2 regions of the Pseudoxanthomonas sp. 97-1-1 genome follow, and region 1 is predicted to be linked to the other one. Evidence: predicted binding sites of a transcription regulator. Region 1 holds the regulator's gene; the other holds the start of a gene.
What was found. Region 1 encodes FliA, which starts transcription of late flagellar genes. Its sites were predicted from a motif close to TAAAGTTTNNCNNNCNNNGGCCGATAA; they were not measured.
Positions count from the first base shown of each region.

Region 1 (15,061 bases):
GCTCAACTGGCTGCGCGCATCGGGCCAGGTGAAGACCCTGCTGTGCCTGCCGGCCAACTCGCACTTCTCCGACCTGGACGAGGTCGTCCGCCGCTTCAGCAGCGTGCAGCCGCAAGGCGTGGTGCTGACCAAGCTGGACGAGACAGGCCGCCTGGGCAGCGCCCTGTCGGTGGTCGTGGACCACCAGCTGCCGATGACCTGGGTAACCGACGGCCAGCGCGTTCCCCACGATCTCCACCGCGCCAACAGCGCCCACCTCGTGCTGCGGCTGGACCAGCTGCGCCGCGAAGCCGACGAACCCTGCTCGACCGAGGCCACCCATGTCGCCTGACCACCTGCTGCAGACCAATCCCCGCAGCACGCCGCCGGCCGCCGGCGCATTCCATCCCGTGCGCGTCATCGCCATCACCGGTGGCAAGGGCGGCGTGGGCAAGACCAACGTGTCGGTCAACCTGGCCGTGTCGCTGGCCGAAATGGGCAAGCGCACGCTGCTGATGGACGCCGACCTGGGCCTGGCCAACGTGGACGTGCTGCTCGGGTTGTCGCCGAAGTTCACCCTCGCCGACCTGGTCGCAGGACGTTGCGGACTGGAAGACGTACTGCTGGAAGGCCCCGAGGGCGTGCTGGTGGTTCCCGCCTCGTCGGGTTTCCGCCACATGGCCGAACTGGCGCCGGCCGAGCACGTGGGCCTGGTCAACGTGTTCTCCGAACTGCAGCGGGCGCTGGATTTCATGGTGGTCGACACCGCCGCCGGCATCACCGACAGCGTGCTGACCTTCTGCCAGGCCGCGCAGGACACCGTGGTGGTGGTCTGCGACGAGCCGGCCTCGATCACCGACGCCTACGCGCTGATCAAGGTGCTGGCGCGCGAGCGCGGCCTGGACCGCGTGCACGTCATCGCCAATATGGTCCGCGACCCCAACGAGGGCCGGAAGCTGTATGAAAAACTCGCCCGCGTCTGCGAGCGTTTCCTCGGCGATGTCGCCCTGCACTACCTCGGCGCGGTGCCGCAGGACGACTGGCTGCGCCGTGCGGTGCAGCGCCAGCAGCCCGTCGTGAAAGCCTATCCGGGCAGCCCGTCGGCCCGCGCCATCGCCGAGATCGCGCGCATGACGGCACGCTGGCAGCCGCCTCTGGGAGCGCGCGGCAACGTCGAGTTCTTCGTCGAACGCCTGATCCAGCGGGGAGTCGCCGCATGAACACCGCCGCCGCCCAATACCGCGCCGTACAGCGCAGCAGTGCGAACGATTTCGTCACCCAGCACGCCGACCTGGTCCGCCGCATCGCCCATCACCTGGCCGCGCGCCTGCCGGCCAGCGTGGAGATCGACGACCTGGTGCAGGCCGGCATGATCGGCCTGCTGGAAGCCTCGCGCAGCTACGATGCCGAGCAGGGCGCCTCGTTCGAGACCTACGCCTCCATCCGCATCCGCGGGTCGATGATCGACGAGATCCGCCGCGGCGACTGGGTACCGCGCTCGGTCCACCGTCGCGCCCGCCAGGCGGCCGCCACCGTGCGCGAGATCGAACAGCGCACCGGCCGTGCCGCCATCGCCACCGAAGTGGCGAGTGCGATGGAAATGCCGCTGCCCGAGTACCTGCGCCTGATGGAAGATGCCGCGCGTGGCCAGGTGCTGAGCCTGGAATCGCACATCGACGACCATGGCGAACCCAACACCGCGCGTACCGGCGGCCCCTCGCCGCAGCAGCACCTGGAGCGCAGCGAGTTCCGCCAGCAACTGGTCAAGGCCATCGGCCACCTGCCCGAACGGGAGCAGCTGGTGCTGTCCATGTACTACGAGCAGGAGCTCAACCTGAAGGAGATCGGCGCCGTCCTCGGCGTCAGCGAGTCGCGCGTCTGCCAGATCCACGGCCAGGCCATGGTGCGGCTGCGCGGACGCCTGCAGGTGTTCGAGAAGGCCGACGCCGGCCTGGAAGACAACGACTGAAGAATCCCCACGGCCTGCCGATAAGGCTCCGGTAGGCCGCCGCGTGCAGCCCCTGCCTTGCCGTCGCCCCTGACCGGGCACGCTTTACTGGAGTTCGATGTGACCGCCAACAAGAACATGCGCATCCTCATCGTGGACGACTTTTCCACCATGCGCCGCATCATCAAGAATCTGCTCAATGACCTGGGCTATACCAATACCGCCGAGGCCGAAGACGGCAACAGCGCGTTGACCGCACTGTCCCAGGGCAGCTTCGAGTTCGTGGTCACCGACTGGAACATGCCCGGCATGACCGGCATCGAGCTGCTGAAGGCCATCCGCGCCGACGACCGCTACAAGACCCTGCCGGTGCTGATGGTCACCGCCGAGGCCAAGCGCGAGCAGATCATCGAGGCGGCGCAGAACGGCGTGAACGGCTACATCATCAAGCCGTTCACCGCGCAGACGCTGGAAGAGAAGCTGGGCAAGATCTTCGAACGCCTGGGAGCCGCTGCCTGATGAGCGCCGTGGCCGATGTCGCCGGCGCACGCGCCGCGCTGGTGGAAAAACTGCAGCACGCGCTGGATGCCCTGGAACAGGGCGACGAAGCCGGCTGGCGTCGCGAACTGGATGCCATCGCCGCCTGGCGCACGCAGCCGATGATGCAGGGCCTGGGCCGCCTGGCGCGCGAGCTGGCGCAGACGCTGGGCGAACTGCCACCCACCGGACCGGGCGAGCTGGACGACGCCTGCGCGCGCCTGGACCATGTGGTGGAAATGACCGAACAGGCCAGCCACGCCACGCTGGACCTGGCCGAACAGTGCCGTGGCTACGCCACCCAACTGAAGGGCACCGCGCTGTCGCCCGAGCAGGCGGCGCTGGTGGACAGCATCGGCAAGGGGCTGTCGGAGATGGCCCTGGCGCAGAGCTACCAGGACCTCACCGGCCAGATCATCCGTCGCGTCGCGGGCATCGTCCGTCGCGTGCACGAGGGCTTCGGCGCGCTGGGCCTGCCGCCGCCGGAGAAGAAGAACCCTTCAGATCTGGCCGGTCCGGCCGTTGCTGGTCTGGACCGCAACGCGTTTTCACAGAACGACGCAGACGACCTGCTCTCCGGACTGGGGCTGTAGGCACCCGCGAACGCGCAGCGGAACCGGAGACCTGCCATGCCCGACGCTTCCGCCCGCCGTTCCTGCCATCCCCTCGTCCTGCTGTTCGTGGGATCGCTGCTGGTCTGCGATGTCCTGGTCGGCCGCTTCCTGCGGCGTCGCCACGCGCACGCCCTGCACCTGCTCGACTCCTCCCGCTGATCACCCGTCCCGGTACCTGCCCCGCCCATGTCCGCCGTCACCCCTGAAATCGCCGCCGACTTCCTGATCGAAGCGCAGGAAATCCTCGACCGGCTGGGCGAGCAACTGGTCACGCTGGAACAGGACCCCTCCGACAGCGAGCAGCTGAACGCGGTATTCCGCGGCTTCCACACCCTGAAGGGCGGCGCCGGCTTCCTCGGCATCCAGCCGATGGTCAACCTGTGCCATGCGGCCGAAGAGACGCTGGGCCTGGTGCGCGCCGGCCAGGCGACGCTGGAACCGCAACACTTCGATGCCGCCCAGCAATCGCTGGACTGGCTGCAACAGATGCTGGATGCGATCGGTGCCGGCGAAGACCCGCCGCACGCCCCGCAGATGCTGATCGACCAGTTCGATACCCGGGGGGATGCCGCACCCGCCGCGCCGAAACCCACCGCCGCGACAAGCGCCGCGCCCGCTGCGGCCGGCGCGGACCTGATCAGCGACGACGAGTTCGAGGCCTTGCTGGACCAGTTGCACGGCGATGGCGCACCCACCCGCGCCGCTGCGCCCGCACCCGTCGCGCGACCGGCACCTTCGCCTGCGAAACCGGCCGCACCGAAGCCGGCCGCGAAAACCGGTGGCGAAACCGAACAGACCATCCGCGTGGACACCAAGCGGCTGGACGCCATCGTCAACCTGGTGGGCGAACTGGTGCTGTCGCGCAACCGCCTGAAGACATTGCGCGCGCGCATCCGCGACGAAGAACTGGACCGCGCCGTCAGCAGCCTCGACATCGCCACCGCGCGCCTGCAGACGGCGGTGATGCGTACGCGCATGCAGCCGGTGGGCAAGGTGTTCTCGCGCTTTCCCAAGGTCGCGCGCGACGTTGCCCGCCAGTTGCAGAAGGAAGTGGACCTGGAACTGGTCGGCGCCGAGACGGAGCTGGACCGCAACCTGGTGGAAGCGCTGGCCGATCCGCTGGTGCACCTGGTCCGCAACGCCATCGACCACGGTGTCGAAGTGCCCAGCCTGCGCGAAGCCTGCAGCAAGCCGCGTGCCGGCCACGTACGCCTGTCGGCGCAGCAGGAAGGCGACTTCGTCACCATCGAAATCCGCGACGACGGCGCCGGCATCGATCCCGAACGCCTGCGCGCCAAGGCGCTGGAAAAGGGCCTGATCGATCCCGAAGCCGCCGCGCGCCTGACCCACGACGAATGCCTGCAGCTGGTCTTCCTGCCCGGCTTCTCCACCAAGGCCGAGGTCACCGACATCTCAGGCCGCGGCGTGGGCATGGACGTGGTGCAATCGCGCATCCGCGAACTCAGCGGGCAGATCACCATCCATTCCGACATCGGGCGCGGCAGCCGTTTCGTCATCCGCGTGCCGCTGACCCTGGCGATCCTGCCCACCCTGCTGGTGCAGGCCGGCGACCCCGTCTATGCACTGCCGCTCGCGCGCGTGATGGAAGTGCTGCACGCACCGTCCGAAAGCCTGCGCTGGTTCGATGGCCAGGCCGTGCTGGACCGCCAGAGCCATACCCTGCCCCTGGTCGACCTGCGCCACTGGCTGCAGGTGGACCCGGTGATGACGCCCCTGCTCACCATCGTGGTGCTGCAGATGGGCGAACAACGCTTCGGCCTGATCGTCGACCAGGTGCGCGGCCGCGAAGAAGTCGTCATCAAGCCCCTGCCACGCGCCGTGCGCGGCCTGCCCGGCTACGCAGGCGCCACCCTGATCGGCGACGGCCGCATGGCGCTGATCCTGGACGTGGACGGCCTGCGCGCGACGGCGTGACGCATCGTGCTCCCTGTAGGAGCGACGCAAGTCGCGACCGCACGCCCTGCACAACATGACGCCTGGATGGCGGTGTGACCCGGTCGCAAATAACGTCGCTGCTGCAACCGCCAGGCGACAGCTCGCGATTCCAGATCACGCGCGGCATGACAACCCGGTGTCTGTGTGATCACGGTCGCGACTTGCGTCGCTCCTACAGGACTCACGACTCAAGTCCACCTGAACCGGGCCGATAGATCTGCACATGGACATCTTCAGCCTCATCGGACTCATCCTGGCGCTGGTCGCCCTGGTAGGCGGCAGCATCCTCAAGGGCGCGGGCCTGTCCTCGCTGTGGTCGTCGGCGGCCTTCGTCATCGTGATCCTGGGCACCATCGCCGCGATCCTGGTGCATACGCCGCCGCCGGTATTCAAGCGCGCGCTGTCCATCGTGCGCTGGGTGATCCGGCCACCGGGCACCGATGGCGATGCGCTGATCGCCGAGATCGTCGACTGGAGCAACATCGCCCGCAAGCAGGGCCTGCTGGGGCTGGAGCCGCTGGTCAACCAGCAGGACGACCCGTTCCTGAAGAAGGGCCTGCAGATGCTGGTGGACGGCGTGGAGCCCGAATCGATCCGCCACATGATGGAGATCGACCTCAACGGCCAGGAACACCAGGATCTCGCGGCCGCCAAGGTCTTCGAGGCCATGGGCATCTACGCCCCCACCCTGGGCATCATCGGCGCCGTGTTCGGCCTGATCGCGGTGATGAAGAACCTTGCCGACCCCAGCAAGCTGGGCCATGGCATCGCCGCCGCGTTCACCGCGACGATCTACGGCATCGCCTCGGCCAACCTGTTCTTCCTGCCCATCGCCAGCAAGCTCAAGAGCGTGATCGGCGGGCGCAGCCGCGAACAGGAAATGATCATCGAAGGACTGATCGCGATCGCGCAGGGCGAGAACCCGCGCAACATCGAGGCCAAGTTGGCCGGCTTCCTGAACTGACCCCTGCGGAACGACGGCGATGGCGCGCAGGAAGAAACACGAGGAGCATGCGAACCACGAGGCCTGGGCGATCCCCTACGCCGACCTGATGACGCTGCTGCTGGCCTTCTTCGTGGTGATGTACGCCATCTCCACCATCAACGAGGGCAAGTACCGCGTGATGGCCGATGCGCTCACGGCCGCCTTCGGCGGCGCCCCGCGCACGATCAACCCGGTGCAGGTGGGCAACCACCAGTTGCAGGGTGCCGACTTCGACCGGCCCTCGCCGATCAAGTCCGGTGCCAAACAGGGACCCTCCGCGCCCTCGCCTTCGCCCAACGTCACCCTGCTGGCGGCGATGGCCTCGCAGATGAACCTCTCGCTGGACGCCAAGGGCCTGCAGAGCGCGCAGGGCGAGCTCAAGCGCATCGCCGATGACCTGGAGCGCGCGCTGGCGCCGCTGATCGACGAGAAGCTGGTGGTCATCAAGCGCTCCGAGTTGTGGCTGGAAGTGCAGATCAACAGCGACATCCTGTTCGCCACCGGCTCGGCGGCGCTGGATCCGCAGGCGCAGCAGACCGTCGGCAAGCTGGCGGAAGTGCTGGGCAACGTACCCAACTCGGTGCGCGTGGAAGGCTATACCGACGACCGCCCGATCCGCACCGCGCAGTTCCCGTCCAACTGGGAACTGTCTTCGGCCCGTGCGGCGAGCGTGGTGCACCTGTTCGTCCGCGACGGAATTCCGCCGGAGCGGCTGGCGATGATCGGCTACGGCGAGTTCCGGCCGATCGGCGACAACGCCACCCTCGAAGGCCGCAACGCCAACCGCCGCGTGCTGCTGATCATCCTGGCCAGCCCGGCCGGCCCGGCACCGAACTTGCATGCCCAGGAACAGGCCGTCGAAGCGCCGTCAGTGATCGCACTGCCGTCGCTGCCGACCCACGCCGCGTCGCCCATGCCCGGAGCGCCGCCGGCGCCCCAGGTCCATGAAGGAGTCCAGTGATGCGCGTGTGGGCAATCGCCAACCAGAAAGGCGGCGTCGGCAAGACCACCACCACCCTCGCCCTCGGGCGCGCCCTGGCCATGCGTGGCCGTCGCGTGCTGCTGGTCGACCTGGATCCGCATGCGTCGCTGACGCGCGCGTTCGGCGTGCCCGCCGAGCCGCAGCCTGCCGGCGTGCTGGACCTGTTCGACGAGCAGCCGCCGCTGCTCGCCAGCGTGGCGCGCGCCACCGAGATCGAGAACCTCGCCTTCGTTCCGGCACAGACACCGCTGGCCACGCTGGAGCGCCGCAGCGCCACCCAGCCAGGCCTGGGCCTGGCCCTGTCCAATGCGCTCGCGCGCGGCGGCCAAGCCTGGGACCACGTGCTGTTCGACTGCCCGCCCACGCTGGGCCTGCTGATGGTCAATGCACTGGCTGCCGCCGACCACGTCATCATTCCGACCCAGACCGAACCGCTGGCTCTGCACGGCCTGAAAGGCATGTGCCGCACCGCCGACATGATCCAGCGCTCGCGCCATCGCGAACTGCCGGTCTCGATCCTGCCCACGCTTTACGACAAGCGCACCCGCACCGGTGCCGAGACGTTGAAGGCGATGCAGGACGAGTACGGCGGACGCGTCTGGAACGACGCCATCCCCAATGACACGCGCATCTGCAGCGTCGATGCACTGACCCGTTCCAGCCCCGCCGCGCAGTATCCCGGCCGCGGCCTGTCGGCGTACCGCCGCGCCCTGGACTGGCTGTTGCTGACGGAAGCACGCGCCACCGAGCAAGCCGCATGACCACGCCCGCCGTCCTCGACGACTACCTGCACGACCTGCTGGGCGACGTGGGCACGGCGACCGCTGCCGCCCCGTCCCTGACCGCGGTCGCCGCGGAAACAGCCGCCACCGGGACATCGCCCGATGCGGCCGACACACCGGCACCGCCCGCCGCGAACCTCAAAGCTCCCCCTGCGCTGGCGATCGCACCGGTACGTGCAGGCAGCGACGCCGACATGATCGGCGACGACGAATTCGAAGCGCTGCTGGACCAGTTGCACGGCAGCGGCGCGCCCACCGCCGTAACCAGCCCCCCCAGCGAACCCGTCGTCACCGCCCCGCCCGCGCCTGCGCTCGCCGTCGCACCTGCGCGCGCAGGCAGCGCCAGCGACATGATCAGCGACGACGAGTTCGAGGCCCTGCTGGACGACCTGCACGGAAGCGCGGCGCCCACCGCGCGGGTTTCCGAAGCCGCGCCGGTCGCCGCTCCGGTCGCTGCACCCGCTGCACGCCCCGTGCAGGCGCCGCGCGCGCTGCCGCCGCTGCCGAGCAAGCCCTACCTGCAGGAGGCATTGCCCGATACCGGCGAGCGCCGCCGCGCGACCGAACGCAAGACCCGCTGGCTGCGGCTGCGCTGCGACCAGCAGCATTACGCGCTGGAACTGCTGAAGGTGCAGGAGGTCGTGCGCCCCGCGACCCTGCTGCCCCTGCGTGGTGCCGCGCCGCACATGCTGGGCGTGATGAACCTGCGCGGGCAGGTGGTGCCGGTCATCGACATGGGCCTGTACCTGGGCCGCAATGCGATCGACACCGATGCCGCCACGCGCATCGTGGTGCTCGAGGAACATGGCGAGACCCTCGGCCTGCGCGTCAGCGCGGTGGAGGACGTCGCCAACCTGACCGACAACCAGATCGAATCCCCGGACAACGCCCGCGTCGGCCGCATCGCCAATCCGCTGTTCCGCGGCGTGGCGCGCCTGAACGAACGCGCGGTGATCCTGCTGGATGCCTCGCAGCTGCTCACCTAGGCCATGGCGATGGCAGGTCGACGCGCATCACATATTCACACCGGACGCTCAAGAGTGGCCCGCGTGCGCCGATACCCCACTAGAGCCGCCCTTCCGGAGACACGATGAGCGCAGTGCCCCTGGGTGATGACCTCGGCATCGAGGCCGCCACCGACCTCAAGCAACACCTGGCCATGCATGTCGCACAGCCTGGCCCGCTGGTGCTGGACGCCGGCACGGTGCAGCGCGTGCACACCGCCAGCCTGCAGGTGCTGTGCAGCTTCGTGCGCCAGCGCGAGCAGGCCGGGCTGGCCACCGACTTCAGCGCGGTCAGCCAGAGCTTCCGCGACGCGGCACGCCTGCTCGGCCTCGCGCCGCAGCTTGGCCTGGCGACCACCAACAACGAAAACAACATGCAACAAGTGGAGAACGCCGCATGAGCGCACGCATTCTGGTAGTGGACGATTCGGCCTCGATGCGACAGATGGTCGCTTTCGCCCTGACTTCGGCGGGTTATTCGGTGGATGAAGCCGAAGATGGCCAGGTCGCGCTGGGACGTGCGCAGGGGCAGAAGTTCAACGCGGTGGTCACCGACGTCAACATGCCCAACATGGACGGCATCTCGCTGATCCGCGCCCTGCGCGGCATCCCCGACTACAAGTTCACGCCCATGCTGATGCTGACCACCGAATCGGCCGCCGACAAGAAGGCCGAAGGCAAGGCCGCCGGTGCCACCGGCTGGCTGGTCAAGCCGTTCAATCCGGAACAGCTGGTCGCCACCGTCCAGAAAGTCCTGGGCTGAGCCCCGCACTTCCTCCCCACTTCGCATACCGCCACAGGGCTCCACCGCAATGAACATGGACATGCAGCGCTTCCACGCCACGTTCTTCGAGGAAAGCCGCGAAGGGCTGGAAGCCATGGAAGCCGGCCTGCTGTCGCTGGAACAGGGCAGCCGCGACGGCGACCTGATCAATTCCATCTTCCGTGCGGCGCATTCCATCAAGGGTGGTTCGGCGACGTTCGGCTTCGACGCCATCGCCGGCATGACCCATGTACTGGAAACCCTGCTGGACGAACTGCGCGCCGGCCAGCGCGCCGTCAGCCCGCCGGCGGTCGACGCGATGCTGGCCTCGGTGGACGTGCTGCGTGCCCTGCTGGCCGAGGCCGAACACGGCACTCCGGCCGACCCCGCCGCCGTGCAGGCCATGAAGGACCGGCTCAACGCCGTCCTGTCCGGCCAGGATGCGCCTGCCGCCACGCCCGCCGCCGCCAAGGCCGACGAAACGCCGGAAGGCTGGAAGATCGGCTTCACCCCCGCGCCGTCGCTGTTCATGAGCGGCAATGATCCGCTGCGCATCCTGCGCGAACTGGAACACCTCGGTCCGCTCGAGATCGCGTGCCGGATGGAACGCCTGCCGGGCTTCGAGCAGATCGATCCGCTGGAAGCCTATCTCGCATGGGACCTGGGCCTGATCGGCAAGGTGCCGCGCAGCGCCGTCGACGACGTGTTCGCCTGGGTCGTGGACGACTGCGAACTCGACATCCAGCCGATGCAGCGCGATGCGGTGCCGGTGGACGCCGTGGCCGTGGCTGCGCAGCCGGTCGCCCCGGTTACCGCCAGCGGTGCGCAGGCACCGGCAGGCGCCGCGCCCGCCGCCAACGACACCGCAGAAACCTCCATCCGCGTCAGCGTCGACAAGATCGACGGCCTGATCAATCTCGTCGGCGAACTCGTCATCACCCAGGCCATGCTGAAGCAGGTCTCCGGCCTGCTCGACCAGGCCCAGTGCGAGCGCCTGTTCGCCGGTCTGGACCTGCTGGAACGCAATACGCGCGACCTGCAGGAAGCCGTCATCGGCGTGCGCATGCTGCCGGTGGATGCCGTGTTCCGCCGCTTCCCGCGCCTGGTCCGCGACCTGTCCGCACGCCTCGGCAAGCAGGTGCGCCTGCGCACCATCGGCGAAGGCACCGAACTGGACAAGGGCCTGATCGAACGCATCGCCGATCCGCTGGTGCACCTGGTCCGCAACTCCATCGACCATGGCCTCGAACTGCCCGATGCGCGCCGCGAGGCGGGCAAGGACGAAACCGGCACGATCACCCTCGCCGCTTCGCACCAGGGCGGCCACATCGTCATCGAAGTCAGCGACGACGGCCGCGGCCTGAATCGCGAGCGCATCCTGGCCAAGGCCGCCGAGCGCGGCCTGGCCGTGCCGGAGAATCCCAGCGATTCGCAGGTCTGGGACCTAATCTTCCAGCCGGGCTTCTCCACCGCCGAAGCCGTGACCGATCTCTCCGGTCGTGGCGTGGGCATGGACGTGGTCCGCCGCAACATCCAGGCACTGGGTGGCGAAGTGCAACTGGAAAGCGCGTCCGGCAGCGGCACGCGCGTGGTCATCCGGCTGCCGCTGACCCTGGCCATCCTGGACGGCATGGGCGTGTCGGTCGGCGAGGAAACCCTGATCCTGCCGCTCGGCTACGTGCTCGAGGCCCTGCAGCCGCAGGCCGAGGACGTGCGTACGGTGGCCGGCGACGGCCGCGTGCTGCGCGTGCGCGGCGAATACCTGCCCATCGTGTCGTTGAACGACTACTACCGCTACGGCCAGAGCGAGGCGGAAGATCCGCTGGTGGTCGTGGTGGAAGCCGACGGCCAGAAGCTGGCGCTGGAAGTGGACGAGCTGATCGGCCAGCAGCAGGTCGTGGTCAAGAACATCGAAAACAACTACCGCCGCATCGACGGCATTTCCGGCGCCACCATCCTCGGTGACGGCCGCGTGGCCCTGATCGTCGATGTCGGCGGACTGGTGCGCGCACGCAAGACGCTGCAGGCGGCCTGACGCCGCCGCTCCACTTTTTTACGAATGCGCCGTCACCGGACGCGACCGTAGACTGGTCGCGGCAGGCGGGCGCTTGCCCACACCCAGCAGGTAAATCCATGAAGTACGTGTCGACCCTCGCCCTGGCCCTGATGGCCATCCATGCCAGCGCCCATGCCGAAGACGCCGGCACCCGCGCCACCGCCTGGCCGCCGAAGATCACCTTCGCCAACGGCACCGAGCTGAGCCTGGGCGGCAACCTGCAGTACGACGCCAACCACTTCTCGGGCACCGGCTACAACGGCGCGGCGCTGGAAGATGACGACGCCTGGCGCCGGCAGGAGATCGGCGTGACGCTCAAGCGCAAGGGCGTGTACGACTTCGGCGCGACCTTCGATTTCGAAGCCAAGACCTGGAACGACGTCGCCCTGCGCGTCGAAACCAAGGCGCTGTTCGGGCACGATGCAGGCAAGCTGCGCGTCGGCCAGATGAAGCTGCCGCTGGGATTCGAAGGCAATACCGCCACGCGCAGCGCAGCCTTCGTGGAAGCCTCGCTGCCCACGCAGGCGTTCTACCAGGGGCGCCGCACCGGCATCGACTGGGCCTTCGAGCGTGAGGCCTACATCGTCAACGCCGGCTACTTCTTCGAATCCGACCTGCAGGGCAACAACAAGGGCGACACCGCCGCCGCGCGCGTGGCATGGACCCCCCTCAAGCAGGCCGGCAACGTGCTGCACTTAGGCATCTCGGCCGCACAGGAGCGACCGGACAGCGAAGTCAACGGACTGGGCGTGACCGTCTACCCGAGCGCGCGCTGGCGCGCCAAGCCGGAAGCCGCACTGACGGCGGTACGACTGGTGGACTCGGGCACGCTGACGCGCGTGGACCGCATCGACCGCAACGGCCTGGAAGCCCTGTGGATCCATGGCGCGTGGTCGCTGCAGGGCGAATACCTGCGCCAGAAGACCACGCGCGAGCTCGGCCTGCCTTCGTATTCGGCGGATGGCGCCTACGTGTTCGGCAGCTGGATGGTGACCGGCGAGTCGCGCGCCTACAGCGCCGGCAACGTCGGCAATCCGAAGCCGAAGGGCAAGTACGGTGCGCTTGAACTGCTTGCACGCTACAGCCGCATCGACTTGGACAGCGACGGCATTGCCGGCGGCCGCGAAGACAACTGGACGCTCGGTGCCACGTGGTACCTCGCGCAGAACTTCAAGTTCCAGGCCAACTACGTGAAGGTGGATGCCGAGCGCGGCGCGTTCTCCGCCAGCCCCGACGTGTTCGAACTGCGCGCACAGATGCATTTCTGATCGCGCACCACGCCGGACGCGTCGCGCGCGTCACAGTTCGCGCGCGACGCAGGCCGGCAATCAGGTAAACACGATTACTTTCCCGCCGAACGGTCATAAAGAAGCCACCAGGGCCGCCGTTACCTCCTCTGCAGACGATGCAACGCCGGCAAGGCCGGATCGGGACGGGGAACCCCTCATCGATACCGCGACGTCCACATACCCGTGGGCGCTGGCTGGCTGCACGCCTTCCATGCTCAACCGGAGATGCATCACATGAAATGGTTCCAGAACCTGTCCATCGGCCGGAAGCTGGCCGTCGCTTTCGCCCTCACCGCCCTGATGACCGTCATCCTGGGCGTGTTCTCGCTGCTGCGCCTCGGCGCGTTGAACAGCTGCAGGCCGTCAGCGGCGTCGACATGCCGTCCGTCCAGTACATGGGCGAAGTACGTTCGCAGCTGGGCGAATTCCGGACCTTCGAGATCGCCCAGCTGACTCGCCTGGACGAACCCGACGCGATCATCGACTACAACAAGCGCATGGCCGCCAGCAAGAAGATCGTCGAAGAGCAGCAGGCGCTGTTCGAGGCGCTGCCGACCGACGACAAAGAGAAGCAGCTGTATGCCGACGTCACCACGAAGCTGACCGCCTATTTCGACGCGCGCAAGGAAATCGATGCCGCGCTTGAAGCAGGTGACTACGTGCTTGCGCAGTCCGTCTCGGACGAAAAGTCGCGTCCGCGCCGCCGCGACCTGTTCGCTGCGCTGAAGACGCTCAACGAGCACAGCGTCGACGTACTGAACGAAGAGATCGCCAATGCCGACGCCGGCTACCGCGCCAGTGCGCGCGCCATCGTCGCCGGCATGATCGGCCTGACGCTGCTGGCGATCGGCCTGGGCTGGGTCATCGCGCGTGCCATCGTCAAACCGGTCGACGAAGCCGTGCGCGTCGCCAACGACGTGTCCGCCGGCAAGCTCGACGGCCGAATCGACACGTCGCGCAAGGATGAGGTCGGCCAGTTGCTGTCCGCCATGCAGCGCATGCAGATGCAGGTGGTATCGGTGATCGGCGCGCAGGGCGAGATGGCGCGCCGCCACGACGACGGCCAGATCAGCTACCGCATCGACGACGGCGATTTCCCCGGCGAATACGGCCGCATGGTGCGCGACACCAATGCGCTGGTGGCACAGCATATCGGCGTGAAGATGCGCGCCGTGGACGTGATGCGCCGCTACGCCGTGGGCGACCTGTCGGTGGACATGGACCGCCTGCCGGGCGAGAAGGTGGTCATCACCGAAGCGATGGACATGTGCAAGGCCAATCTGTCCGCGATCAACGGCGAGATCAAGCGTCTGGCCAGTGCCGCCGCGGCCGGCGATTTCACCCACCGCGGCGACGCCGAGAAGTACCAGTACGACTTCCGCGACATGGTGGAAGGCCTGAACCGCCTGATGGAGACCACGGACGGCAATCTGGCGGACGTGTCCGAGCTGCTGCAGGCCATCGCACGCGGCGACCTGACCGCACGGATGGAAGGCGACTTCCATGGCGTGTTCGCCAGCATGCGCGACGATGCCAACGCCACCGTCGCCCAGCTGACCGAGATCGTCGGCGGCATCCAGATGGCGGCCACCAGCATCAATACCGCCGCCGGTGAAATTGCATCGGGAAACAACGACCTGTCGCGCCGTACCGAACAGCAGGCCGCCAACCTGGAAGAAACCGCCGCCTCGATGGAGGAACTGACCTCCACCGTGCGCCAGAACGCCGAGTCCGCCCGCCAGGCCAACCAGTTGGCTATCGGTGCCGCCGGCGTGGCTTCGCTGGGTGGCGATGTGGTCGGCCAGGTGGTCACCACGATGCGCGACATCGAGCAGTCGTCGAAGAAGATCGCCGAGATCATTTCGGTCATCGACGGCATCGCCTTCCAGACCAACATCCTGGCGCTCAATGCCGCCGTTGAAGCGGCACGCGCGGGCGAACAGGGTCGCGGCTTCGCGGTGGTCGCTTCCGAAGTGCGCACCCTCGCCCAACGTTCGGCCAATGCCGCCAAGGAGATCAAGGGTCTGATCGAGAACTCGGTGGACCGCGTGGCCGACGGCTCGGCGCTGGTGAACCAAGCCGGCACGACGATGGGCGAGATCGTCGCCAGCGTGCAGCGCGTGACCGACATCATGGCCGAGATCTCCGCCGCCTCGCAGGAACAGA
Region 1 is NZ_JBYMTJ010000002.1:713,017-728,077, reverse strand. Features, by position in the region: gene flhF (flagellar biosynthesis GTPase FlhF) at 1-331, shown strand, start outside; partial or broken gene AC3DET_RS10615 (MinD/ParA family protein) at 387-1,199, shown strand; gene AC3DET_RS10610 (RNA polymerase sigma factor FliA) at 1,196-1,948, shown strand; gene AC3DET_RS10605 (chemotaxis response regulator CheY) at 2,066-2,446, shown strand; gene AC3DET_RS10600 (protein phosphatase CheZ) at 2,446-3,057, shown strand; gene AC3DET_RS10595 (hypothetical protein) at 3,094-3,237, shown strand; gene AC3DET_RS10590 (chemotaxis protein CheA) at 3,265-5,013, shown strand; gene AC3DET_RS10585 (flagellar motor protein) at 5,258-5,998, shown strand; gene motD (flagellar motor protein MotD) at 6,018-6,980, shown strand; gene AC3DET_RS10575 (ParA family protein) at 6,980-7,762, shown strand; gene AC3DET_RS10570 (chemotaxis protein CheW) at 7,759-8,769, shown strand; gene AC3DET_RS10565 (STAS domain-containing protein) at 8,874-9,188, shown strand; gene AC3DET_RS10560 (response regulator) at 9,185-9,550, shown strand; gene AC3DET_RS10555 (chemotaxis protein CheA) at 9,600-11,585, shown strand; gene AC3DET_RS10550 (OprO/OprP family phosphate-selective porin) at 11,684-12,874, shown strand; gene AC3DET_RS10545 (methyl-accepting chemotaxis protein) at 13,273-15,061, shown strand, end outside.

Region 2 (15,061 bases), on a different contig from region 1:
CCGCCGCGCGCGCCAACGAGTATGCCGATGCGCTGCAGCGCGGGCTGGATGACGTGCGTGCGCAGGCCGCGCGCCTGCCGCGCCGACCGGCGGTCTACTTCGAGGAGTGGGACGAACCGCAGATCACCGGCATCCGCTGGGTGTCGGAACTGATCGGCATCGCGGGTGGCGATGACGTGTTTCCCGAGATGGCGCGCGAGCCGCTGGCGAAGCAGCGCATCCTCGCCGACGGCAGCGAGGTCGTGCGGCGCGCGCCGGACATCATCCTCGGCTCGTGGTGCGGCAAGAAGTTCCGCCCCGACAAGGTCGCGCAACGGCCGGGTTGGGATGCCATTCCCGCCGTGCGCAACGGCGAACTCCACGAGATCAAGTCGCCGTTGATCCTGCAGCCGGGTCCGGCGGCGCTGACGGATGGCGTGCGGGCGATCGCGGCGATCGTGCAGGGGTGGGCGGCGCGGCGCGCGTGAGGCGGGTGTCCGTTGTAGGAGCGACGTAGGTCGCGACCGCGGACTGGACGTCGCGAGACGGAACGGGACGTTCGCGATCCTCACGTTTGCCATGGGTCGATGTCACGGATGGCGTGCGGTCGCGACTTGCGTCGCTCCTGCATGGGACGAGCTGGCCGTCAGAAATTCCGCTGGAACTTCACCGTCTCGGTTCGACCGCCGGCCGTCACCTCGATTTCGAAACGGTAGGAATTGCGCGGCGAGATGCGCGCCGTGCCTATATGGTCCGCGTAGCCGCCGGCGTCGACCTTGCGCAGCGTGATGGCCTGCCGCGCGCCGGACAGGTCGTGCGCGGTGACGCTGACGTTGCCATCCGCATCGAACTCTTCGCCACCGTCCACGGTGCGCAGCGCGACCAGCACCAGCGCCGTGCCGGCGTCGCGTGGCACGCCGTACTGCCTGGCGACCGCCTCGCTCAACGCCAGCGTTGGCAGCGCGTTGTAGCGCACGCGCAGGGTACCGAAGTCGGCCTCGGCCGGCGTGGCTTGCACGAACTCCGCGGTGCGCGGGGCCTCGCCGCCGGAGCAGGCGGACAGCAGGACCAGGACGAACGGGGCGGCGAATCGTTTCATGGGCATGGGGGATGTGGGCCTGGGTAGCGTACGACGTCGGGAAGGAGGCGGATGCAGGTTCAGTCGTTCGCCGCCGACAACTCGCCACCACGCACGGTGGCGGCATGCACGGCCTGCGCCACCAGCGTTTCGAAGCCGCCCGCCTGGAAGGTCTCGATGGCCGCCTGCGTGGTGCCATTGGGCGAGGTGACGCGGCGGCGCAGCTCGGCCGGGGTTTCACCGCTCTCGGTCAGCATGCGCGCCGCGCCCAGCACGGTCTGCAGTACCAGCGTACGTGCCGCCTCGTCGGACAGGCCTTCCGCCTTCGCCGCCGTTTCCATCGCTTCGGCAAGCAGGAAGACATAGGCCGGCCCGCTTCCCGATACGCCGGTGACCGCATCCATCGTGGCCTCCGCCTCGATCCACACCGTCGGTCCTGCTGCGGACAGCAGCAACTCGGCGCGCTGCCGGCCCGCCGCATCGACTTCGCTGCTGGCGTGCAGCCCGGTGACGCCGGCACCCAGCAGGGCGGGCGTGTTGGGCATGCTGCGGACCACCGGCACGCCGCCACGCAGCCAGCGCTGCATCTGCGTGGTCGTGATGCCGGCCGCGATGGACACAGCCAATGGCCGCTGCGACTGCGCAAGCGGCGCGAGGCCTTCGCACACCGCGCGCATCACCTGCGGCTTCACCGCGAACAACCAGGTATCGGCACCGTAAGCGGCTTCGCCTGCTTCGCCGAAGACCTGCACGCCGAAATCCGCCGCCAGCGCGGCACGCAGGGGTTCCGCGGGTTCCGCCACGCGGATGCGCGAGGGATCCGCGCCGCGCTTGACCAGGCCACCGATCAGGCTGCGCGCCATGTTGCCGCCGCCGATGAAGGCAAGCGGATGCGTCAACAGAGGGGAAGTGTTCGAGCGGGTCATGAGGTGGAGCCTCGTGGAAGCGGCGGGGTGGGAGGCAGAATCAAGCGGTTCGCACCGGCCGCGCGCCGAACAGTGCGGTGCCGATACGGACCATCGTGGCGCCATGCGCGATGGCCTGTGCGAAATCGTCGCTCATGCCCATCGACAGAGTGTCGATGCCAGGGTGCCGCGACGCCAGCGCATCCTGCAGCGACTTCATGCGACTGAATGCCGCCGCGCGTGCGGCCGGGTCCGGATGCGGGGCGGGAATCGCCATCAGTCCGCGCAGTCGCAGCCCCGGTGCCGCGGCGATGGCATCGGCCAGGGTCATCACCTCGTCGGGATGGCAGCCGTGCTTGCTGGCCTCATCGTCGATGTTCACCTGGATGAGCACATTCAGGGGCGGGCGATCCGCAGGCCGATAGCGTGACAGGGCGCCGATCAATGTGTGACGGTCTACCGTTTGCACCCAGTCGAAGATGCGTGCGGCGATCTCGGCCTTGTTCGATTGCAGGTGGCCGATGAGATGCCATTCCAGCCCCATGGCGGCCAGTTCGCCGATCTTCGCCTGCGCCTCCTGCACGTAGTTCTCGCCGAAGGCGCGCTGCCCGGCACGGGCCAGTGCGGCCACGGCGGCGGCGGGGTGCAGCTTGGACACGGCCAGCAGATCGGGTGCTGGCCGATGGGCGGCATCCGCTGCGTTTTCAAGACGTTGCAGGGTCTCGCTGAGAGCGTCGGCGAGCATGTTCATCCAACCATTGGCGGAAACGGCAAGGGCGCTATACTGCCCTTCGGGGAAGTAACGTTCCAGTTCGCAGCAACTTGGGGAAGCAGCGTCATGGATATCGCCGAACTCTTGGCGTTCTCGGTAAAGAACAAGGCATCGGACCTCCACCTGTCAGCCGGCCTGCCGCCGATGATCCGCGTGGACGGCGACGTGCGGCGCATCAACATCCCGGCACTCGACCACAAGCAGGTGCACGCGCTGGTCTACGACATCATGTCGGACAAGCAGCGGCGCGACTTCGAGGAATTCCTGGAAGTCGACTTCTCGTTCGAGATCCCGTCGCTGGCGCGCTTCCGCGTCAATGCGTTCAACCAGAACCGCGGTGCGGGTGCGGTATTCCGTACCATTCCCTCGGAAGTGCTGACCCTGGAAGACCTGGGTTGCCCGCCGCTGTTCCGCGAGCTGATCCAGCAGCCGCAGGGCCTGATCCTGGTCACCGGCCCGACCGGCTCGGGCAAGTCGACCACGCTGGCGGCGATGATCGACCACATCAACAAGAACGAGTACGGCCACATCCTCAGCGTCGAGGATCCGATCGAGTTCGTGCACACCTCGCAGAAGTGCCTGATCAACCAGCGCGAAGTGCATCGCGATACGCACGGCTTCAACGAGGCGCTGCGCTCGGCCCTCCGCGAGGATCCCGACTACATCCTGGTCGGCGAGTTGCGCGATCTGGAAACCATCCGCCTGGCGCTGACCGCTGCGGAAACGGGCCATCTGGTGTTCGCCACCCTGCATACCAGTTCGGCGGCCAAGACCATCGACCGCATCATCGACGTGTTCCCCGCCGGCGAGAAGCCGATGGTGCGCTCGATGCTGTCCGAATCGTTGCGTGCGGTCATTTCGCAGGCGCTGCTGAAGAAGATCGGCGGTGGCCGTACCGCAGCCTGGGAAATCATGGTGGGCACGCCGGCCATCCGCAACCTGATCCGCGAGGACAAGGTGGCGCAGATGTACTCGTCCATCCAGACCGGCCAGAACTACGGAATGATGACCCTGGACCAGCATCTGCAGGATCTGGTGAAGCGCAGCCTCATCACCCGGCAGCAGGCCAAGGAATACGCGAAGGACAAGCGTCTGTTTGAGTAGCCGAGATTAGGGATTCGGGATTGGGGATTCGCAAAAAGCTCGCGGTCCTTGCTCTGACGAATCCCCAATCCCGATCCCCGAATCCCGGAGTTCCGCCATGAGCACCATCGATTTCACCTCGTTCCTCAAGCTGATGGCGCACCAGAAGGCGTCGGACCTGTTCATCACGTCCGGCATGCCGCCATCCATCAAGGTGAACGGCAAGATCTCGCCGATCACGCAGACGCCGCTGACATCGCAGCAGTCGCGCGACCTGGTGCTGAACGTGATGACGCCGTCGCAGCGCGAGGAGTTCGAAAAGACCCACGAGTGCAACTTCGCCATCGGCGTGGCCGGCGTGGGCCGCTTCCGTGTCAGCTGCTTCTACCAGCGCAACCAGGTGGGCATGGTGCTGCGCCGCATCGAGACGCGCATCCCGACCATCGAAGAGCTGAACCTGCCGCCGGTCATCAAGACGCTGGCCATGACCAAGCGCGGCATCATCATCTTCGTCGGCGCCACCGGTACCGGCAAGTCCACCTCGCTGGCGGCGATGATCGGCTACCGCAACCAGAATTCCACCGGCCACATCATCACCATCGAAGACCCCATCGAGTTCGTGCACAAGCATGAGGGCTGCATCATCACGCAGCGCGAAGTGGGCATCGACACCGACAGCTGGGACGCGGCGCTGAAGAACACCCTGCGCCAGGCGCCCGACGTCATCATGATCGGCGAAGTGCGCACGCGCGAAGGCATGGACCACGCCATCGCGTTCGCCGAAACCGGCCACCTGGTGCTGTGCACGCTGCACGCCAACAACGCCAACCAGGCGATGGACCGCATCATCAACTTCTTCCCGGAAGACCGCCGCACCCAGCTGCTGATGGACCTGTCGCTGAACCTCAAGGGCGTGGTGGCGCAGCAGCTGATTCCCACCCCCGACGGCAAGGCGCGCCGCGTGGCGATGGAGATCCTGCTCGGCACGCCGCTGGTGCAGGACTACATCCGCGAAGGCGAGGTGCACAAGCTGAAGGAAGTGATGAAGGAATCCACCAACCTCGGCATGAAGACCTTCGACCAGGCCCTGTTCGAGTTGTACCAGGCCGGCGAGATCAGCTACGAGGACGCGCTGCGCTTCGCCGATTCGCAGAACGAAGTGCGCCTGCGCATCAAGCTGGCCCAGGGCGGCGATGCCCGCACGCTGGCGCAAGGGCTGGACGGCGTGGAGATTGCGGAAGTCCGCTGATTCCGCGCAGTACACGTCAAACGGAAGGGGCGGGTGACCGCCCCTTTTTCGTGGGCAGTCGCCTGCCTTCAAGGACCTCCGGCACCCGAAAATGTTGACTTCCGGCACCTCATTGCACGACAGCTGGATCCGATGATGTGCGGGAACCGACGCGATGTCGGCCTCTCCAGGACCCTTGCCCCATGACGCAGATCCTCTCGCACACCCCCCTTTGGGTTTTCGGCCTGTTCTTCGGCCTGGTCTACCTGGGTTACCTCCAGAGCAGGACGCGTCGGGTTTCTCGCGGCCGCCTCATCGTGCTGCCGCTCGCCATGTTGGCCTGGTCGCTGTACTCGGTCTGGTCGACCTTCGATGCCCACGTCACGGCGCTGGCGGCATGGGCTTGCGCGTGGGTCGCCGTGGTGGCCATCGCCCTGGTGCGGGTGCCTTCGCACCGCGCGTCCTACGATGCCGAGACCCGGCGGTTCACCGTCGCCGGCAGCTGGGTGCCCCTGGCGTTGATGATGGGCATCTTCTTCTTCAAGTACGCGGTGGCGGTGGTCCATGCCATGAAGCCGGGCGTGCTCGGGACGACAACTGCGGTCGTTGTGGTCGCCGGTACGTACGGACTTTTCAGCGGGATGTTCATGGCGCGTGCGCTGCGGGTGCTGGCGGTGATGAAGCGGCAGCGGCTGGTGGAGCGTAGTGCCTGACGAGACAGGTAGGATGGGTTGAGCCGAAGGCGATACCCGTCATCAAGGCGCTGATGATCCAGCGATGATGGGTATCGCCTTCGGCTCAACCCATCCTACAGAGGGCTTCAGCCCTTCATGCTGCCCGTATCCAACCACCGCTGGTGCCACGACAGCGCTTCCGGCAGCAGGTGCGGGGTGTGCTTGCCATAGCTGTGATGCAGGGCGCGGTCGAAGTAGTCCTGCAGCGCGTCGCGGTAGTCGGGGTGTGCGCAGTTGGCGACCAGCAGGCGGGCGCGTTGCTTGGGCGTGAGGCCGCGCAGGTCGGCGAGGCCCTGTTCGGTGACGATCACCGAAACGTCGTGCTCGGTGTGGTCCACGTGGCTGACCATGGGCACCAGCGCGGAGATGCTGCCGCCCTTGGCGGTGCTCGGGCTGAGGAACACCGACATGAAACCGTTGCGTGCGAAGTCGCCCGAGCCGCCGATGCCGTTCTGGATGCGGCTGCCCATCACGTGGGTGGAATTGACGTTGCCGTACAGGTCGGCTTCGATCATGCCGTTCATGCCGATGCAACCCAGGCGTCGCACGAGTTCGGGATGGTTGGACATCTCCTGCGTGCGCATGATGATGCGCTCGCGGTAGAACGCGATGTCGCGCTTGAACGCTTCGTTGGCTTCCGGGCTCAGCGCGAAACCGGTGCATGACGCGACGTCCAGCACGCCTTCGCGCAGCAGGTCGAGCATGCCGTCCTGGATCACCTCGGTGAACGCGGTCAGGCCGCGGAAGCCGCTCTTCGCCAGCCCCGCCAGCACGGCATTGGGAATGTTGCCCACGCCGGACTGCAGCGGCAGCAGGTTCGGCGGCAGGCGGCCGAGCGCGACCTCGTGCTTGAGGAAGTCGATCAGGTGTCCGGCGATGCGCTCGCTGGTGGCGTCGATGGGCGTGAACGGACTGTTGCGGTCGGGTCCGTGCGTACGCACGACGGCGACGATCCTGTCCGGGTCGCAGCGCAGGGCGGTCTCACCGATGCGGTCCTGCACGTGTTCCAGCGGGATCGGCTTGCGGTGCGGCGGCAGGGCCGTGCCGTAGTAGACGTCGTGCATGCCGTCGACGTCGGCAGGCTGCCAGTCGTTGACCTCGATGATCACTTTCTTCGCCAGGTCCAGCCAGGTCTTGTTGTTGCCGACCGAGGTCGACGGCACCAGCGTGCCGTCCTCGCGGATCGCCGAGACCTCGATCACCGCCGTGTCGATGGGACCGTAGAAGCCGAACCACACATGCTGGGCGACATGGCTCAGGTGGATGTCGATGTAGTCCAGCGTGCCGTCGTTGATCCGCTTGCGTGCGTCCGGGTCGCTCTGGAACGGCATGCGCAGGGCGATGGCGTCGGCCTTGGCGAGGGCCCCGTCGAGTTCGGGCGCAGTCGAGGCGCCGGTCATCAGCTTGATCTGGAACGGCAGTCCGTCCGCATGGGCCTGCTCGATCTGCGCGGCCAGCGCCAGCGGCACCGCCTTGGGGTAGCCGGAGCCCGTGAAGCCGCTCATGGCGACCGTCTCGCCGGGCTTTATCAGGGCGGCCGCCTGTTCGGCGCTGACCACGCGGTCGCGCAGGCCGGCGTGGCGGATACGGTCTTCCTGTGGCATCGGGCTGGGCATCCAGTGAGCGAAACGCGGATTATCGCGGTGGGGTGTTGCGCCGCAGGATACGACCTTGGTGGCACGCACGTGTTGCGTGGGATCAATGCCCGGTGGCCGTCATCCACGGCGGCCGGTGTTTGGCAGCACGGCGGAACGCGGGGCAATCCTCGCGGTGCGCGCCGGGCAGGTAGCCCAGGCTCATCAGGAATTCGCCTGTGATCTCGCCGCCGGTGAAGCGGAAAGTCTTCTTGAAGAGCCTGATCCAGTCCGCCTTCGGCAGGGGATGGTGGGCATCCAGCCATGCCGCGAAGCCGCCATGGCTGGCACGCAGCCGCTGGACGACCTGCGCGTTGTGGATCGCGGCGTCGATCTTCAAGCGGTTGCGGATGATGCCGGCGTCCGCCATCAGCCGCGCACGGTCCTTCTCGCCATAGAGGGCCACCGTGTCCACGTCGAAGCCGCCATAGGCGGCGCGGAAACCCTCGCGCTTCCTCAGCATCGTCTCCCAGCTCAGGCCGGCCTGGTTGATTTCCAGCAGCAGGCGCTCGAACAGGACCGCTTCCTCGCGTTGCGGGAACCCGTACTCGCGGTCGTGGTAGGGCCCGTGCAGCGGGTGGCCGGGGGCAATATCGCAATAACCGGACATGGAAGATCGGCCAGGAAGGGGATTCCCGATTCTAGGCCGTGTTGCGGACAGGAACCGCCCGCGCGGGTCCGGGCTAGAATGACGCCCATGCACGATGCCGCCACGCCCCTGGCCAACCAGCTGCTGATCGCCTTGCCGGCGCTGGCCGATCCCAATTTCGCGCGCAGCGTCACGCTGATCTGCCAGCACGACGACGAAGGCGCCATGGGTGTGGTCGTCAATCGCCCGTCGGAGTACACGCTGGGCGAAGTGCTGCGGCAGATGAACCTCGCTTCCCACAACCCGCGCCTGGACGACCAGGTGGTGCTGGCGGGCGGGCCGGTGCATCCGGAGCGCGGCTTCGTGCTGCATGACGACGCGCGCGCGTGGGAGTCCACGCTGGAAGTCGCGGACGGCCTGTACCTGACCACCTCGCGCGACATCCTGGAAGCGATGGCGGTAGGCGAGGGTCCGGCAAACGCCGTCATGGCGCTGGGCTGTGCGGGCTGGGGAGCAGGCCAGCTGGAATACGAACTGGGCGAGAACAGCTGGCTGACGGCGCCCGCCGATGCCGAACTGCTGTTCGCGCTGCCGCTGGAGCGGCGTTGGCAGGCGGCAGGCCAGCGGATCGGCGTGGACATGACGCGCCTGACGGACTACAGCGGCCACGCATGAGCCTCTGCCTGCGCCCGCAGACGTTGTCTCCACAGCGACCGGTGCAGGATGGCGCACGCGTGATCGAACGGAGGCAGGTGGCATGAAGCTGGATGGCACCGTACTGGGATTCGACGTGGGCGCCCGCCGCATCGGCGTGGCGGTCGGCAGCGCGTTCGGCACCGGCGCGCGTGCGCTGGCGGTGATCGACGTGCATGGCCACGGGCCGGACTGGCCGGCGATCGACAAGCTGCATGCGGAGTGGAAGCCCGACGGCCTGGTGGTCGGCGACCCGATGACGCTGGACGGCGGCGACCAGCCCATCCGCAAGCGCGCGCACGCCTTCGCCCGCGAACTGCGCGCGCGCTACAACCTGCCGGTGGTGCTGGTGGACGAGCGCACCAGCTCCGTCGAAGCCTCGCAACGCTTCGCACTGGACCGTGCCGAGGGCCGCAAGCGCCGCCGCGACGCGGTGGCGCTGGACGCCGTCGCGGCGGCCGTGATCATCGAACGCTGGCTGGCCGCTCCCCAGGACGCGACCCAGTTGACCTGATTCTTCCCTGACGAAACTCCATGACTTCCCAACTTGATCCGGATGGACGCCTGCGTCACCTGCTGACCCTCGAGGGCCTGCCCCGCGAGACCCTCTGCCGCCTGATCGACCGTGCCGGCCAGATCCGCGATGCCGCGCTCGGTCGCACGCCGCGGCGAAAGGTCCTGGACGGCACCACGGTCTGCACGCTGTTCTTCGAACCGTCCACGCGCACGCGCAGCTCATTCCACATCGCCGCGCAGCGGCTGGGTGCGGACGTGCTGAACTTCGATGCCTCCACCTCGTCCACGCGCAAGGGCGAAACCGCGCGCGATACCCTGCGCAATCTCGAGGCGATGGGCGTGCGCGGATTCATCGTCCGTCATGCCGACGACGGCGCGGTCGCGGCGCTGGCCGCCGAGGCGGGCGAGGGCACTGCGTTGATCAACGCGGGCGACGGCCGCAGCGCGCACCCCACCCAGGGGTTGCTGGACGTGCTGACGATCCGCCAGGCCAAGGGTGCCGATTTCTCGCGCCTGAAGGTGCTGATGGTCGGCGACGTGAAGCATTCGCGCGTGGCGCGTTCCGACCTGCATGCACTGCATACGCTCGGCGCGGGCGAGATCCGCGTCTGCGGACCGCAATCGCTGCTGCCCGACGATGGCACCCTGGCGGGTTGCCGGACGGGACAGGATTTCGACGCCATGCTCGAAGGCGTGGACGTGGTGATGATGCTGCGCCTGCAACGCGAGCGCATGGAAGAAGGCCTTGTCGCATCGCTGGAGGATTACCATCGCGAGTACGGGCTGACCACCGCGCGCCTGGCGCGTGCCGCCAAGGATGCCGTGGTGCTGCATCCGGGCCCGATCAACCGTGGCGTGGAGATCACCGACGAGGTCGCCGACGGCCCGCAGTCGCTGGTGCTGCGCCAGGTCAGCAACGGTGTCGCCATCCGCATGGCGGTGCTGGAGATGTTGCTGGGGTGAGGGCGGCACCCTCGCCCGTAGGAGGCCCTTCAGGGCCGACGGGTTCCGGTCGGCCCTGAAGGGCCTCTTGCGCGGGGTGGCTTACTCCGGTGCCGCGACCACCTGGTTCTTGCCCGCCTGCTTGGCCTGGTACATGGCGCGGTCCGCGCGGGCGAGCAGTTCGTCCTGCGATTCGCCCGGTACCCAGCGCGCCACGCCGGCACTGAACGTCGGCATGATGCCGCGGCCCTCGTAGATCAGCGGCTTGTGCGCGAGGCGGGCACGCAGGCGCTCCAGCGTGCCCATCGCTTCCAGGAAGCTGGTGTCGGGCAGCAGCAGCACGAACTCTTCGCCACCGAAACGTGCGACGGCATCGCTGGCACGCAGGGTGGCGCGCGCCAGGGTTACCACGTGGCACAAGGCGGCATCGCCACCCAGGTGGCCGTGCGCGGCATTGATGTGGCGGAAATCGTCCAGGTCCAGCAGTGCCAGGCTCAGCGTCTGCCCGCTGCGCAGCGCGCGCACGGATTCGCGTTTGAACAGTTCGTCGAAGCCGCGCCGGTTCAGTGCTTCGGTCAGCTGGTCCACGCGCACCAGCGCCGAGACCGATTGCAGTTCCTGTTCGAGATCCGCCGCGCGGCGCTCGGCCTCCTCCACCTCGCGCCGCGCCTCCAGCAGGCTGTCGCGCGCGCGCAGCGCCTGCGCCTGCACCTGTGCCGTGTCCGCCAGGATGTCCTCCATCCGCTTGCCCAGTTCGGCGATGCTGCGGCTGTCGCGGATGGCCTGCGCATGGAAGCTGATGCGGTCGTGGTATTCGCCGGTGCTGCACGCCATGCCGTCCAGCCGCTCGACGAAGGTCACCATCATCTCCTTCATCGACGCCTTGGACTCGGCCAGTCCCTGCTTCAGCAGGCCCTGCTTGTAGATCACTTCGCGCAGCCCGGCGCGGGTCTGTTCCAGCGCGGTGCGGTCCAGCGGGCCGGACAGCAGCTGGCGCACCGCGCCGATCTGGTCCTGCAGCCAGCTGCCGTCCTCGATCAGTTCGCCGACGTTCTCCAGCAGCAGGTCGAACAGGCTGCGCATCAGTTCCTGTGCGTCGTTGACCTCGTGCGTGCGCAGGCCGACCTGCTGGCAAAGTTCCCGCAGGTCACTGCCCAGCCCATCCAACGGCTGGGCAGGTTGCCACTGGCGGACGCGGTCGGCCAGCGCGTGCGCTTGCGGCAGCAGCAACGCGTCGTCGCGCAGCAGGTGCTCCATGCCGGCAACGAGCAGGTGCTGCAGCAGGTCGCGCAGTTGCTCGGCTTCCCCGGCCAGCGGCTCGTCCTGGATCGTGCGGATGTACTTGTCGACCAGTTGCCGCAGTGCGCGGCCGTAGCGGGGCCAGTCGGCATCGGCGTGCGCGGACTGCAGGCGCTCGCCCATGCCATGCAGTTCCCCCGGCAGGCCGGCGACGCCGTCGGCGAAGGCGGACAACAGGGCGACCGGCTCTTCGGCATGTGCGAACAGGGCCTGCAATTGTTGCGCGCTGATACTGGTGCGGGGCCCGGCGCTGGCCGCCGGGGCCAGTTCCCGCGACGACGACGGCGCGGCGTCCCGCCGCCGCGACCAGAGCCGGCGCAGGCCGCCAGGAAAACCGGAGTTGTCGTCGGCCATGTCAGTCATTGCAGGTCACTCGCACGGCCACGGGCAGGCACCCGTCAGGCGTCAGGAGATGCCGGGTTATCGGCCGCGGAGAACATTGATTGAGGGCGGGGCGACCAGGGCGGGCACGTGGAGGCGGGAATCGTGACCCTGCGCGCGCGCAGGCGCGCCGATCAGCCCGCGTCCGGGGGGAAGCGGGTGAGGGCTTCTTCGATGATGGCCAGCTGGGCGACGGCCTCGGCATGGCCGGCCTCGGCGGCGCGGCGGACCTGCTCCAGGCTGGGATGCGAGACGATCAGCAGCAGGTTGCCGCATTGCGCGCAGGCGTAGTCGGTGACCGCATCGTGCAACTCCATGGCCATCGCACGGCTGTCGCCTTGCCAGCCGCACGGACACGGCAGTTCACGCTCACGCCAGCCCGCGGTGAAGTAGTCGGGAACGAGCTCGGCCACGGCTCAACGTCCGCGGCGTTGTTCGAACAGCCATTCCCACATCGGGGTGTACGCGTAGGTGGCGTCCCAGCTGTTGTGGTTGGCGTCCGGGAATTCGGTGTAGCGCGCGTCGCGTGCGTCGGCGGCCTTCAGTGCGGCGTCCATGCGGCGCGATTGCGACGGGGGCACCACGTCGTCCTTGCCGCCGTGGAAAATCCACACAGGGATGTCTTTCAGGCGCTGTGCGGCGGCGGCAAACGGGTCTGCGGCGTTGGCAACGCTGTGCGCACGCAGGCCCGGCCGCGCATCGGTCCAGTCGACGGTGATTCCTCCGCAGATCGGGACCAGGGCGGCGAACCGGGCCGGCTGTTGCAATGCCAGTTCCCACGTACCGTAGCCCCCCATCGACATGCCCGTCAGGTACACGCGATCGGAATCGCCATTGAACTCGCGCACGGCCGCGTCCAGCGTCGCGAACGCAAGGGGGCCGGCTGCCTCGGTCCACTCCGTGTCATCCGGCGCCTGCGGGAAGACCACCAGGCCCGGGAACGTGTCGGCATGCTGGCGCAGGTACGGTCCCAGCCCCGCCATCGTCTGCTTCACGCCATCGCTGCCGCGCTCGCCGGAGCCGTTGAGGAACAGCACCACGGGCGGCTTGCCGCGGCGGAAGCGCGCCGCAGGTACGAACACCTGGTAGCGGTAGGTCTTTCCTTCGAGTGCGACCTCGCGCGAGACGAATTCGCCGGTCGGGTTCATGGGGGGTGTCGTGGTACAGGACGTCATGAGGATCAGCAGCAAGCCCAGGCAGGCGGTGGCAAGAGAGCGCATGGCAGTCGCAATCGAAGGGGACCGGGCGGCAGCATAACCCGATGGGGAAACGAGGCGCCCGATCGACCGGACTGCGTCACCGTTTCGGATCGGCTGGCGGCATGTCGTCCCGCATCCGCATGAAGCGGGCGAAGCGCGGCAGTCCGGTAGACGTCAGGCCGTTGTAGCGATAGGTCAGCCACGCGCCCACCGGCGGAGGCCTGGCCCGCTGGGCATCGGTGAAGCCGGTGCCGATGCGGAAGTGGCGCCCGTCGGGCGTGCGCACCTGCAGCGCGCCCATCATCCCGGCGTATTTGCCTTTGCCCGGCAGATGCGCGACGACTTGTGCCTCGGCGTCCTCATGGGGTTTGTACTTGAGCAGGTCTTCACTGCGTCCGGCGCGATAGCGCGCGTCGCGCCGATGCAGCATCAGACCCTCGCCGCCGCCGGCGACCACGCGGGCCAGTTCTGCGTCCAGTTCGGCCCGGGTGTCGAGGCGTTGCTGCGGGATCATTGCCAGATGCGCGCTGCGTGCCGTCGACACCAGGCTGCGCATGCGAACGACGCGTTCCGCGAACGGCCCAGGGTGGGTGGGCAGGTCGAAGACCATGAAGCGCACATCACGCCATGCCTGCGCATCGGTTCCCACGCGGCGGACGAGGGCGCTGATGTCGTCAAAGCGGCCGCGTGCGATCCACAGCTCGCCGTCCATGGGTTCGGCAGACCAGCCGCGAGTGAACGTGGCCGGTGCCACGATCCGCGCGCCGCCACGCGTCCACAGTGCCCGTCCATCCCAGCGCGCACGCACGCCGTCCAGCTTCTCGCTGACCAGGAAGGCGCCGACCGGCACGCCATCGCGGTATGGCGTCGCCAGCATCGGATCGGTTGGTGGTGCCGACAGGACGGGCCAGATCAGCAGACACAGCAAGGCGGTGAGGATCAGGCGCATGGTGCGGCCAACGGGATGGGGGAGCGACAGCGTCGCCAGCCCGCACGAAGGTGGGCATCGGTGCACATCGCGGCGACGTGTAGGAAAGCCCCCCGTGCGGTGATCGCCGGGGACAGCAGGCTCAGATTGGCCAGGCGGCGTAGACCGAAGCGGCACATCGCTTCGCCATCACGACCTCATCCAGCACCATGCGACCAGCGCGCCGCCGTGCAGGGCCACCATCGTCCAGAAGGCGACGCGATAGCCCGGCTTGCGCGACTTGTGCCGCAGCATTTGCTGCGCGATCCACGCGCCCGGCCAGCCACCGGCGAGTTCCAGCAGATGCAGGGTCGATTCGGGTGTGCGCCAGCGGCCGGTCTGCGCGGCGTGCTTGTCGAGGGCGTATGCGACGAAAGTGACGGCGGACATCGCCAGCGATATGAACACCGCCTCGAGCGGAAGGCGGTCGTTGCCGATGGCCCAGGCCACCAGCAAGGCATAGGCTGCGGTGGCGACTGCGCCGGTTAGCCACGACTCGGGTCGCGGCGAAGCCGTCCGTGCGGGTGCCGGGGGTGTTGCAGATCGCGCGGCGGATACCGTCCGACGGACCGCTTGGGCGCGCCACTTGCCGTCGGGCTGGCGCTGCGCAGTGAACTTCACGAGTTCGCCGGTCTCGGGACGGCGGCCGTCGAGGCGGTAATCGCGCACGTGGAAGAACACGCGGCCCGGTTCGCCATCGAGCGGCGCGATGAAGCCGAAGCCGCGGTCGTCATTCCATTCGCTGACCTTGCCGAGCCGTTCCATCGGGAGTGCGTCCTCAGTGCAGCAGGATGAGTGTCGCCAGGCCGAGGAAGCAGAAGAAGCCCATCACGTCGGTCACCGCGGTGACCACCACCGTGCCGGCGACGGCCGGGTCGATGTTCATGCGCTTGAGTAGCAGAGGCAGCAGTACGCCGGCGGTGGCGGCGGCACAGAAATTGATGATCAGTGCCAATGCGATGACCAGCGACAGCAGTGGACTGCGGAACCACGCGAAGGCGATCACGCCGACGATGCCGCCGATCAGCAGCCCGTTGATGAGGGCGACGCGGATTTCCTTCC
Region 2 is NZ_JBYMTJ010000001.1:944,119-959,179, reverse strand. Features, by position in the region: gene AC3DET_RS04620 (cobalamin-binding protein) at 1-467, shown strand, start outside; gene AC3DET_RS04615 (DUF4426 domain-containing protein) at 626-1,078, opposite strand; gene proC (pyrroline-5-carboxylate reductase) at 1,138-1,983, opposite strand; gene AC3DET_RS04605 (YggS family pyridoxal phosphate-dependent enzyme) at 2,024-2,707, opposite strand; gene AC3DET_RS04600 (type IV pilus twitching motility protein PilT) at 2,801-3,838, shown strand; gene AC3DET_RS04595 (PilT/PilU family type 4a pilus ATPase) at 3,936-5,066, shown strand; gene AC3DET_RS04590 (DUF6622 family protein) at 5,204-5,758, shown strand; gene scpC (succinyl-CoA:acetate CoA-transferase ScpC) at 5,866-7,383, opposite strand; gene AC3DET_RS04580 (DNA-3-methyladenine glycosylase I) at 7,478-8,023, opposite strand; gene AC3DET_RS04575 (YqgE/AlgH family protein) at 8,111-8,677, shown strand; gene ruvX (Holliday junction resolvase RuvX) at 8,760-9,209, shown strand; gene AC3DET_RS04565 (aspartate carbamoyltransferase catalytic subunit) at 9,230-10,174, shown strand; gene AC3DET_RS04560 (GGDEF domain-containing protein) at 10,256-11,815, opposite strand; gene AC3DET_RS04555 (hypothetical protein) at 11,968-12,246, opposite strand; gene AC3DET_RS04550 (carboxylesterase family protein) at 12,250-13,053, opposite strand; gene AC3DET_RS04545 (DNA ligase) at 13,130-13,981, opposite strand; gene AC3DET_RS04540 (DUF1294 domain-containing protein) at 14,150-14,764, opposite strand; gene mgtE (magnesium transporter) at 14,778-15,061, opposite strand, start outside.
Region 2: AC3DET_RS04560 (GGDEF domain-containing protein) is a predicted target of FliA. The motif match lies at 11,873-11,899, and genes of this name have one in related genera.